Regions from separate parts of the Variovorax sp. J31P179 genome, predicted to be linked through region 1. Evidence: predicted binding sites of a transcription regulator. Region 1 holds the regulator's gene; the other holds the start of a gene.

Region 1 (5,658 bases):
GGCCAGCAGCAGGCCCCACGCCAGCACGAACACATGCAGCAGCAGCCAGGCCGGGCGCAGCGCGCCGACCTGCTGGCCCGCCAGCGCCAGGCCCTGGGCAGCGGCGGCCGCCACCGCCCCGGCGGCCGCATAGCCGGCCACCCGGCCCACGTGGAACAAGGCGCCCGCCGGCAGCGAGCGGCCCGGGGACTGCAGCGCGGCGACGCCGCCCGCCGGTGCCCGCACGATGCGGATCACGCCGGCGCAGGCCGCGCCGCACATCGCGACGCAGTGCGGCCCGCCGGCCAGCCCCATCACGAATGCGGTGGCGAGCAGGGCGGACTGCATGGGGGAGCGTGCGGGCTCATCACACGATGCGCGAGAAGCGCGTGCGGTTGCGGTCAGCCTGCAGGTAGCGGTCGAACACCATGGCGATGGCGCGGACGAAGAACCAGCCCAGCGGCGTGACCTCGAGGTGGCGATCGCCGACCACCACCAGGCCCTGCGCCTCGAGCGGCGCCAGCGCTTCGAGCTCGGCCGCGAAGCAGCGCTCGAAATCGACCAGGTGGGCCGAGCCGATGGTCTCGAAATCGACCCGGCCCTGGCACATGATCGCCATGATCACGGTGCGCCGCAGCACGTCGTCGCGGGTCAGCGCCAGGCCGCGCACCACCGGCAGCCGGCCCTGGTCGAGCAGGTCGTAGTACTCCTCGAGCGTCTTGGCGTTCTGGCTGTAGGTGGCGCCGACCCGGCCGATCGCCGACACGCCCAGCGCCACCAGGTCGCAGTCCGGCTGGGTGCTGTAGCCCTGGAAGTTGCGGTGCAGCCGGCCCTGCCGCTTGGCCACCGCCAGCGCGTCGCCGGGCAGCGCGAAATGGTCCATGCCGATGTAGACGTAGCCGGCCTCGGTGAACGCGGCGATAGAGCGCGACAGCATCTCGACCTTGGCCGCCGCATCGGGCAACGCCTCGGTCGCGATGCGGCGCTGGGCCTTGAAGCGCTCGGGCAGGTGGGCATAGGCATAGAGCGCGATGCGGTCGGGCCGCAGCGCGCAGACCTGGGCCAGCGTGCGGTCGAAGGAGGCCGCGCTCTGGCGCGGCAGCCCGTAGATCAGGTCGACGTTGACCGAATCGAAGCCCAGCCCGCGGGCCGTCGCCATCAGGTCGAACACCTGCCCGGCCGGCTGGATCCGGTGCACCGCCTTCTGCACGTCGGGGTCGAAATCCTGGACGCCGAAGCTCAGCCGGTTGAAGCCCAGCGCGGCCAGGGTCACCAGGCGTTCGCGGTCGACGGTGCGCGGGTCGATCTCGATCGAATGCTCGCCGTCCGGCGACAAGGTGAAGGCCTCGCGCAGCATGCCCATCAGCGTCCGCAGGCCGGCATCGTCGAGAAAGGTCGGCGTGCCGCCGCCGAGATGCAGCTGGCGGACCACGGCGCCGCGGCCGAGCCGCTCGACCTGCAGAGCGATCTCGCGCGCCAGGTAGTCCAGGTACTCGCGCCCCTTGCTCTTGTGGCGGGTCACGATCTTGTTGCAGGCGCAGTAGTAGCAGAGCGATTCGCAGAACGGGATATGCACGTAGAGCGACAGCGCCCGCGCGCTGGCGCCGGTGCTGCCGCGCTGTTCGAGCGTCTGGGCATAGTCCTCGGCCGTGAAGGCGTCGACGAAGCGGTCCGCGGTCGGGTAGGAGGTGTAGCGCGGCCCGGCGCAGTCGAACCGCTGCAGCACGGACGGCGCGGGCACCACGATGGGCGGCGTGAGGGCTGGAGCGGAGACGGGAGGCATCGCGGACGCAGGCATGGGCTTCGGTGTGTCACTATGCCGCCGTCGCGATCCGCAAACCTTGACCTGCATCAAGCATCCGGCCCACCCCCCCACGGACAATCCCCGCATGACCCCGACTGCATCAATGAAGCCCGAAAATATCAAGGTCGCCTGTTCCAACTGCAACCTGCGCGAGCTGTGCATGCCGGTCGGACTGGCGCCCGGGGAGCTGCAGCGCCTCGACGACCTGGTCGCCACGCGGCGCAAGATCAAGCGGCGCGAGACGCTGTTTCGCAATGGCGAGCCCTTCACCTCGCTCTATGCGATCCGCACCGGGGTCTTCAAGACCCGGGTCACCAGCGAGGACGGGCGCGACCAGGTCACGGGCTTCCAGATGGCCGGCGAGATCATCGGCCTCGACGGCATCGTCAACGACCAGCACACCTGCGACGCCGTCGCCCTCGAAGACTCCGAGGTCTGCGTGATGCCCTTCGAGCGCATCGAGGAACTGTCGCGCGAGGTGACGGCGCTGCAGCGCCACGTGCACCAGATCATGAGCCGCGAGATCGTCCGCGAGCATGGCGTGATGCTGCTGCTCGGCAGCATGCGGGCCGAGGAGCGGCTGGCGGCCTTCCTGCTGAACCTGGTGCAGCGGCTGCATGCGCGCGGCTTCTCGCGCTCCGAGCTGGTGCTGCGCATGACGCGCGAGGAAATCGGCAGCTACCTCGGCCTCAAGCTCGAGACCGTGAGCCGGACGATGTCGAAGTTCGCGGCCGACGGCATGGTCGAGGTCGAGCAGCGCAACGTGCGCATCCTCGATCCCGAGGCGCTGCGCCGCATCGTCAATCCGCCGGGCTGTTGAGCTCGGCCGCCGGCCGGGCCAGCAGCAGCGTCAAGGCGCCCGCCGCCGTGGCCAGCAGCCAGAAGGCAAAGAACCCGGCCGTGTAGACCGCCTGGCGAGAGGCGCCCAACGCCTCGCCGCGCCAGTTGAGGTCGCCCGGATCGACCAGTGCGAACACCAGCACCTCGAGCGCGCAGGCCAGCAGGAATGCCGGCCAGAGTATCCACATCCAGCGTTGCGCCTGCATGTTCAGCGCCTCGGCGACGGCACGTCGGCGCTCGGGGTGGCCGCGTGGTTGCGCCCGGCCACCGCCGGCATGAGCTTCTTGTCGGCCAGCGTGCGGTTGATCTCCACGCCCTTGCGGTAGTAGTCCTCGTCGACCACCGGGTCGGGCGTGCGCAGGGCCAGCCACAAGGTGGCGAAACTCGCGATCACCACCAGGCCCGGCCCGCCGATCACCATCCACACCAGCCCGAAGCGCCACCAGGGTGGACAGGGACGCGTCGCTTCGTCATGGCTGCTCTTGTCGGTCATCTTCTGCCTCCTTGGGGCCTGGATTTCATCGCGGGACCAGGAACACGGCCTTCTCGGACACGCTGCCCTGGCCGCCCTCCGCTCGAACGTCGAAATACACCTTGTGGGAACCGGCCGTCGCCGCACCGTAGGGCAGCTGCAGCCGCACCGCCACCCAGCGCGACTGCGCCGGCGCGACCTCGACCACCGGCTCCGAGGACACGTGCAGACCCTCGAGGCCGCTGGCTTCGATCCGGTAGCGCTGCACCTGCTCGGTGGCGTTCATGATCTGAAGGCGGTAGACGTTCTCGAGCTGGCCGCCGTCGACGATGCGGGCCAGCGAGGCGCGGTCGCGCACCACGTCGACCTTCAGCGGCGTGCGCGTCACCAGGCTCGCCAGCAGGCCGATGCACAGCGCGCCGAGCACCGCGGTGTAGACCAGCACCCGCGGCCGCAGAACGCGGCGCAGCACCTGGCGCGGCGTCCAGCGCCCGGCCATGCTGTTCTGCGTGGCGTAGCGGATCAGGCCGCGCGGGGTCGACATCTTGTCCATCACGATGTTGCAGGCATCGACGCACAGGCCGCAGCCGATGCATTCGTACTGCAGCCCCTGGCGGATGTCGATGCCGGTCGGGCAGACCTGGACGCACAGCTTGCAGTCGATGCAATGGCCGAACTCCGATGCGGCAGCGGCCGCCCGACCCTTGGCCGGCACGCCACGCGGTTCGCCGCGTGCCGTGTCGTAGCTCACGATGAGCGTGTCGCGGTCGAACATCGCGCTCTGGAAGCGCGCATAGGGGCACATGTACTTGCACACCTGCTCGCGCATGAAGCCAGCGTTGCCGTAGGTGGCGAAGCCGTAGAACAGCACCCAGAAGACTTCCCAGGAGCCCATCCGGGTCTGCAGGAATTCCATGGCCAGTTCGCGGATCGGCGTGAAGTAGCCGACGAAGGTGAAGCCGGTCCACAGGCCGATCGATATCCAGACCACGTGCTTGAACCACTTCTTGACCAGCTTCTCGGCCGAGAAATCGCCGCTGTCGAGCCGCATGCGCGCGATGCGGCTGCCCTCGATCTTCTCCTCGACCCACATGAAAATCTCGGTGTAGACCGTCTGCGGGCAGGCGTAGCCGCACCACAGGCGCCCCGCCACGGCAGTGAACAGGAACAGCGACAGCGCCGAGACCACCAGCAGCCCGGTCAGGTAGATCAGGTCCTGCGGATAGAGCACCAGCCCGAACAGGAAGAAGCGCCGCGCGCCGAGGTCGAACAGCACCGCCTGGCGCTGGCCCCACTCGAGCCAGGGCAGGCCGCAGAAGACCCCCTGCGTCGCGAACACCAGGGCCCAGCGCCAGCGGGCGAAATAGCCGCTGACGCTGCGCGGATAGATCTTCTTGTGGGCCGCGTAGAGCCCGACGTCCTCCTCGGCCGCCGCGATCGGGATCACGGTGCGCGGCTTCTGTGGCGTCGTCTGCTCGGTCATGGAAACGCTCATGGACAAGACTCGGGCGGCAGCCTCATTGCCCCGCGACGGTGGCCGCCTTGTTGTTCGACAGGCCCCAGACATAGGCGGTCAGCACGTGGATCTGCGCCTCGGTCAGGCGGCCCTGCTGCGCCGGCATCTGGTTGGTCTTGCCGCCGTTGATCATCGCGATGATCGCTTCCTGACCATAGCCGTGCAGCCAGATCTTGTCGGCCAGGTTCGGCGCGCCCACCGCCGGGTTGCCGACGCCGCCGATGCCGTGGCAGGCCGCGCACGCCGTGAACTTGCTCTTGCCGAGTCCGGCGCGCACCGAATCGTGCGGGCTGTCAGACAGGCTCAGCACGTAGTTGGCGAGGTTCTTGACGTCCTCGGCCGATCCGACCGCCTCGGCCATCGGCGGCATCGTGCCGATGCGGCCGAGCGCGATGGTCTCGTGGATCTTCTCGGGCGTGCCGCCATGCAGCCAGTCGCCATCGGTGAGGTTCGGGAAGCCCTTGCTGCCGCGCGCATCCGAGCCGTGACACTGGGCGCAGTTGTTCAGGAACAAGCGCTCGCCGACGGCCATGGCGCCGGCGTCGGAGGCGAGCTTCTCGACCGGCTGCGCGGTGTAGGCGGCGTACACCGGGGCCAGCTCGGCGTTGGCCTTCTCCACCGCCTTCTCGTACTCGCCCTGGGTGCTCCAGGCCAGGGTGCCGCGGTAGCTGCCCAGCCCTGGGAACACCACCAGGTAGCCGATGCCGAACACGATGGTCAGCACGAACAGGCCCATCCACCAGCGCGGCATCGGGTTGTTCATCTCGCGCAGGTCCTCGTCCCAGACATGGCCGGTGGTGTTGTCGGCGTTCGAAGGGCCGCGGAAGCGGGCCGTCAGCCACAGCAGCAGCGCGCAGGCCAGGATGCCGCCGAGCGCGATCGCGGTGACGAAGTGCGACCAGAAGGCGTTGACGAAGTCGCTCACGACGGGTCCTCCTCGAACGGCAGGCGTGCCGCCTCTTCGAAGGCCTGCGCGTTGCGGCGCGAATACGCCCAGACCAGGATGCCGATGAAGGTCGCGAACGAGACCAGCGTGGCGGCGATTCG
Region 2 (5,658 bases), 440 kb from region 1:
AGATGCCCACCAGGGTCTTGATGCGCTGCTGCAGCCATTGCGTGATCTCGCGCAGCTCGGCGGCATCGGTGCCCGCCGCGGCCTGCGGCTGCAGCTCGCACTGCACCACGACCGTGTCGAGCAGGCCGTCGCGCGCCACGTTGATCTGGTACTGGCCCGAGAGCTTGGCGTGCTGCAGCACGATCTCCTCGATCTGGGTCGGGAACACGTTGACGCCGCGGATGATCAGCATGTCGTCGGAGCGGCCGACGATCTTGCCCATGCGGCGGAAGCTGCGCGAGGTCGGCGCCAGCAGGCGCGTGAGGTCGCGCGTGCGGTAGCGGATGATCGGCAGCGCCTCCTTGGTGAGCGAGGTGAAGACCAGCTCGCCCTCCGAGCCGTCGGGCAGCACTTCGCCGGTCTCGGGGTCGACGATCTCGGGGTAGAAGTGGTCTTCCCAGACCACCGGACCGTCCTTGCTCTCGATGCATTCGCTGGCGACACCCGGGCCCATGACCTCCGACAGGCCGTAGATGTCGACCGCATCGATGCCGGCCTTGCCTTCGATCTCGCGCCGCATGGCCTCGGTCCAGGGCTCGGCACCGAAGATGCCGACCTTGAGCGAACTCTCGCGCGGGTCCAGCCCCTGGCGCACGAACTCCTCGATGATCACCTGCATGTAGCTCGGCGTGACCATGATCAGGTCGGGCCGGAAATCGCGGATCAGCTGCACCTGCTTCTCGGTCTGGCCGCCCGACATCGGGATCACGGTGCAGCCCGCGCGCTCGGCGCCGTAGTGGGCCCCGAGGCCGCCGGTGAACAGTCCGTAGCCATAGGCCACGTGGATGATGTCGCCACGGCGCCCGCCCGCGGCGCGGATCGAGCGCGCCACCAGGTCGGCCCAGCGGTCGATGTCGCCCTGCGTGTAGCCGACCACGGTCGGCTTGCCGGTGGTGCCCGACGAGGCATGGATGCGCGCCACCTGCTCGCGCGGCACCGCGAACATGCCGAAGGGGTAGTTGTCGCGCAGGTCCTTCTTGGCCGTGAACGGAAACTTCGCGAGGTCGCTCAGCTGCTTCAGGTCGGACGGATGAACGCCCTTGGCATCGAAGGCCTGGCGGTAGTGCGGCACGTTGTCGTAGGCGTGCTGCAGGGTCCAGCGCAGGCGCTGGAGCTGCAGCGCCTGGATCTCGTCGCGGCTGGCGGTCTCGATGGCGTCGAGGTCGCCGGGCTGGGGTTGCTTGACGGGCATGTGGTGTCTCCTCTGGCGGTTCGGTCGGCGGCGTGTCAGTCAGCGACCGCCGGCTTGCCCTTGATGGTGTAGGAGCGGCCGCGGAACATCGCGATGCGCTCGCCGTGCTGGTTGGTGATCTCGCTGTCGTAGACGCCGGTGCGGCCGGCCTTCGACAGCTCGAAGCTGCGGGCCGTGAGCACGTCGCCCTCGCGCGCCGGCGCCACCAGGTCGATCGAGAAGCCCGAAGCCACCGTCAGTTCGTTGTACGAGTTGCAGGCGTAGGCAAAGGCGGTGTCGGCCAGCGCCGCCAGGAAGCCGCCGTGGCAGGTGGCGTGGCCGTTGAGCATGTGGCCCTGCACCGTCATCGTGACCGTGGCCTGGCCCGGCGCGACCTCGGTCACGTCGATGCCCAGGCCGCGCACGGCGGGATCGTTGGCGTACATGCGCTCGCGGACCCGTTCGGCGGTCTGCTGGGGGGTGCGGTCGGAGGTGTCGGGCATGTCTGTGGGGCTTGCGTTCATCGGTCGGTGAAGACGGGGGCGCGCTTGGCGCCGAAGGCGGCCACGCCCTCGAGGTAGTCGTGGGCGCTGCCAAGCTGCGACTGCAGCGCGGCTTCCATGTCGAGCGCCTGGTCGAGCGTGAGCGCCTGCGCGCCGTCGATCGCGGCGCGGGTCGCGGCCAGCGCCTTCGCGGGCATCGCGGCCAGCCGCTGGGCGAGCTTGGCGCATTCGTCGGCCAGGGCTGCGTCGTCGACGCATTTCCAGATCAGGCCGATGCGCTCGGCCTCGGCCGCGGGCAGCTTGTCGCCCAGCATCGCCAGGCCCAGCGCACGGGCGCGGCCGACGATGCGCGGCAGCAGCCAAGTGCCGCCGGTGTCGGGCACCAGCCCGATCTTGGCGAAAGCCTGGATGAAGCTGGCCGACTGCCCGGCCAGCACGAAGTCGCAGTTCAGCGCCAGGTTGGCGCCCGCGCCTGCCGCCACGCCGTTGACCGCGGCGATCACCGGCACCGGCATCGATTTGAGGCGCTGCACCAGCGGCTTGTAGAGCGTGTTGATCGCCACCGCGAGGTCCTTGGGCGGCTCGCCCGGCGCTGCGGGCGCGACCATCGGGTCGGCCAGGTCCTGGCCGGCACAGAAGCCGCGGCCGGCGCCGGTCAGCACCACGCAGCGCACTTCGGGGTTGGCGGCAGCGGCGTCGAGCCCCGCGCGCAGTGCCTGGTGCATGCCTTCGGTGAAGCTGTTGAGGGCGGCGGGCCGGTTCAAGGTCAGCGTCAGGACCGGACCCTGCTGGGTCGCGAGGACGAGGGAGTCGGACAAGCTGTGTCTCCTGTCTGGGTTCTTGGCGTGGGGCTGGGGGTCTTGACCGGTCTCAAAAGTATCGTTGACCGACCGGTCGGTTAATCATAGGATCGGAAAAAGATTGACGCAAGTCAAAAGTGCCAAGGGATAACCCTTAGGGCCTGTCCCTCATTCAAACAACGGAGATTCGCGATGCCTTGTTATTCCATCGAAGGCGTGGTGCCGGTCATCGACCCGAGCGCCTACGTGCACCCCACCGCGGTCCTGATCGGCGACGTGATCGTCGGCCCCGACTGCTATGTCGGGCCCTGCGCCGTGCTGCGCGGCGATTTCGGCCGCATCGTCCTGGAGCGCGGCTCGAACGTGCAGGACACCTGCGTGGTCCACGGCTTCCCGGCGCACGACACGGTGGTCGAGGAAAACGGCCACATCGGCCACGGCGCGGTGCTGCACAGCTGCATCGTGCGGCGCGATGCGCTGGTGGGCATGAACGCGGTGGTGATGGACGAGGCGGAGATCGGCGAGGCCTCGATCGTCGCCGCCTGCGCCTTCGTGCCGGCCGGCCGCAAGATCCCGCCGCGCTCGCTGGCCGCCGGCATGCCGGCCAAGGTGATGCGCGCCCTCAGCGACCAGGAAGTGGCCTGGAAGCTCGAAGGCACCCGCACCTACCAGGCGCTGACCTTGCGCAGCCTGGCCAGCATGCAGGAAGTGGCGGCCCTGACCGCGGTCGAGCCCGAGCGGCCGCGCGTGGCGGCGCCGGACGTCAAGCCGCTCATCGCGACGAAGCGCGGCTGAGGGCTGGCGCGGGCCGGGTCAGGTCGCGGTCGCTCTCGACCGCGAAATAGAACCACTCGGTCCCCGGCAAGGCCTCGGCATTCGGGAACACGATGAACCCGTCGCGTTCGGCGTGCAGCATGCTGCCGTCCTCGCGCACGCCGATCGGCTCGCCCCGCGCCACGGGGTCGAAGGTGGCCCACTCGCGGACGAACTGGTCTTCGGCGTGCAGCCGGTCGACCACGCTGACCAGCCGCAGCAGCGAAGGCGCCCGCGGAGGCGCCGCCGCCGGGTCGGGCTCGATCATGCCCAGCAGCCGCAAGGTCGAAAGGATCGCCCGCCGGGCCACGTCGGGCGCCGCCGGGTCCTGGTGCTGGCCGCATTCGAGCGTCACGCCGTAGCCGCCGCGGCTGCGCATGTATTCGTTGGTGCCCCAGCCGAAGGCCAGCGCCGCCTCGTCGGCGGCCTGCCCGCGCTGCGCCAGCCCGGCCGCATAGATGTCGAGCCAGCCCTCGACCACCCGGGGCGTGCCGAGGTGCAGCGCCAGCTGCCCTTCCTCGAAGGCGCGCGCGAACGGCTCGAGCGGCCCTTGGTTGTCGCGCGGCCCGATCATTGCGAAGGCCTCGCCCTCGCTCTGGAACGAATGCAGGTCGAGCAGCACTTCGTGGCGATCGAGCAGCGGGCACAGCAGGTCGGTGATGCGGGCCTCGTAGTCGGCCGGCTCGGCGCCTGGCGCGGTCGGGCGGAACAGCCGGTTGAGATTGCGCTCGCCCTCGCGCCGGAGCAGCCGCCGCGCCAGCGGATTGGCGACCGGCACCAGGGTCAGCTGGCCGCGCAGAAGCTGGAGCGAACCGTCATCCAGCGCGGCCACGACGCGCTCGATGCCGGCGGTGCCGCAGGTCTCGTCGCCGTGCACCCCGCCGAGGACGATCAGCCGCGGCCCCGGCTGCAGGCTGGCGTAGCCATGGATGCGAAGGAGGTCGGTGGAGGCGGTCATTTCGCTGTCCATCCTACAGGCCCGCGAAAGCCGGTCCTACCGCGTTCTCCCCGGTACCGTGAGACAAACGAAGGCACCACAGGAGCAAGCGATGGCCACGAAGAACAATCCCGCGAAGACCGATGCCCAGGGTTCGAAGGATGCGGGAGGAGGCAATACCCAGGTCGAGCAGGAGGGCGAATCGGCGCCGCGCCTGCCGCACGAGCACGACCAGTCGTCCGACAGCCAGAAAAGCGCCGACGGCGCCCCGCCGCGCGTCGGCCGCCAGGCGCACGAGGACCTCGAGCGCGGCCTGGTCGACACCGACAAGGGCCCGGTGACCGACCGGGTCTACAACGACAAGCTCAAGCCTTGACGGCGGTGGCGAGTTGATCGCGCATCGCCCGCACCACGCCCGCATAGTCCTTGGCATTGAAGATCGCGCTGCCCGCCACGAAAGTGTCGGCGCCCGCGCTCGCCACCTGCGCGATGTTGTCGGCCTTGATGCCGCCATCGACTTCGAGCCGGATGTCGCGACCGGTCGCGTCGATGCGCTTGCGCGCGTGCTCGATCTTCCGCAGGGCGGAATCGATGAAGCTCTGGCCGCCGAAGCCGGGGTTCACGCTCATGATCAGGATCAGGTCGATGTCGTCGATCACCCAGTCGAGCGCTTCCAGGCCCAGGCCCGGGTTGAACACCAGACCGGCCTTGCAGCCCGCCGCCTTGATCGCCTGGATGCTGCGGTGCACGTGCGGCGAGGCGTCGGGATGGAAGCTGATGTAGTCGGCGCCGGCCTGCGCGAAGGCCGCGGCCAGGGCGTCCACCGGCTGGATCATCAGGTGGACGTCGATCGGCACCGGCTGGCCGTCGGGCGTCTTCGCATGCGGCTTGAGCGCCTGGCAGACCATCGGCCCGAAGGTCAGGTTCGGCACATAGTGGTTGTCCATCACGTCGAAATGGATCCAGTCGGCGCCAGCGGCGATGACGTCGCGCACCTCGTCGCCAAGGCGGGCGAAGTCGGCCGAGAGGATGGATGGGGCGATTCTGAAGGGGCTGCTCATGGGTCCGGATTGTCGCAGCAGGGGCGGCGGCTTGCAGCGCCACAGGAGCCTTCCGTTACTATCCCTGCGATGTCCACGCTACCGATCAGTGTCCAGGTCGAGCCACGCTACCTGCCAGACCAGTCCTCGCCCGAGGACCGGGTCCACACCTTCGCCTACGCCGTGACGGTCACCAACAACGGCCCGGTGGCGGCGCAGCTGATCGCGCGCCACTGGATCTTCGCCGACGCCTCCGGCCACACGCAGGAGGTCGACGGCCTCGGCGTCATCGGCCAGCAGCCCCTGCTGGCGCCAGGGGAATCGTTCCGCTACACCAGCGGCTGCCGGCTGCAGG

Evidence for each region. Region 1 encodes FNR, which switches genes on or off when oxygen is low (the NO sensors DNR and NnrR bind a similar motif). Its sites were predicted from a motif close to TTGATNNNNATCAA; they were not measured.
Region 2: a site for FNR is predicted at 2,635-2,648, ahead of QTI17_RS13255 (phenylacetic acid degradation protein PaaY). Genes of this name have one in related genera too.

The regions. Positions count from the first base shown of each region.
Region 1 is NZ_JASZYL010000004.1:20,917-26,574, forward strand. It holds gene QTI17_RS11180 (sulfite exporter TauE/SafE family protein) at 1-327, opposite strand, end outside; gene hemN (oxygen-independent coproporphyrinogen III oxidase) at 347-1,762, opposite strand; gene fnr (fumarate/nitrate reduction transcriptional regulator Fnr) at 1,887-2,603, shown strand; gene QTI17_RS11195 (hypothetical protein) at 2,584-2,829, opposite strand; gene QTI17_RS11200 (FixH family protein) at 2,832-3,116, opposite strand; gene ccoG (cytochrome c oxidase accessory protein CcoG) at 3,142-4,578, opposite strand; gene ccoP (cytochrome-c oxidase, cbb3-type subunit III) at 4,613-5,536, opposite strand; gene QTI17_RS11215 (cbb3-type cytochrome oxidase subunit 3) at 5,533-5,658, opposite strand, start outside.
Region 2 is NZ_JASZYL010000004.1:458,758-464,415, reverse strand. It holds gene paaK (phenylacetate--CoA ligase PaaK) at 1-1,231, opposite strand, end outside; gene paaI (hydroxyphenylacetyl-CoA thioesterase PaaI) at 1,267-1,713, opposite strand; gene QTI17_RS13260 (enoyl-CoA hydratase-related protein) at 1,731-2,531, opposite strand; gene QTI17_RS13255 (phenylacetic acid degradation protein PaaY) at 2,706-3,308, shown strand; gene QTI17_RS13250 (succinylglutamate desuccinylase/aspartoacylase family protein) at 3,286-4,296, opposite strand; gene QTI17_RS13245 (hypothetical protein) at 4,376-4,639, shown strand; gene rpe (ribulose-phosphate 3-epimerase) at 4,629-5,324, opposite strand; gene apaG (Co2+/Mg2+ efflux facilitator ApaG/CorD) at 5,394-5,658, shown strand, end outside.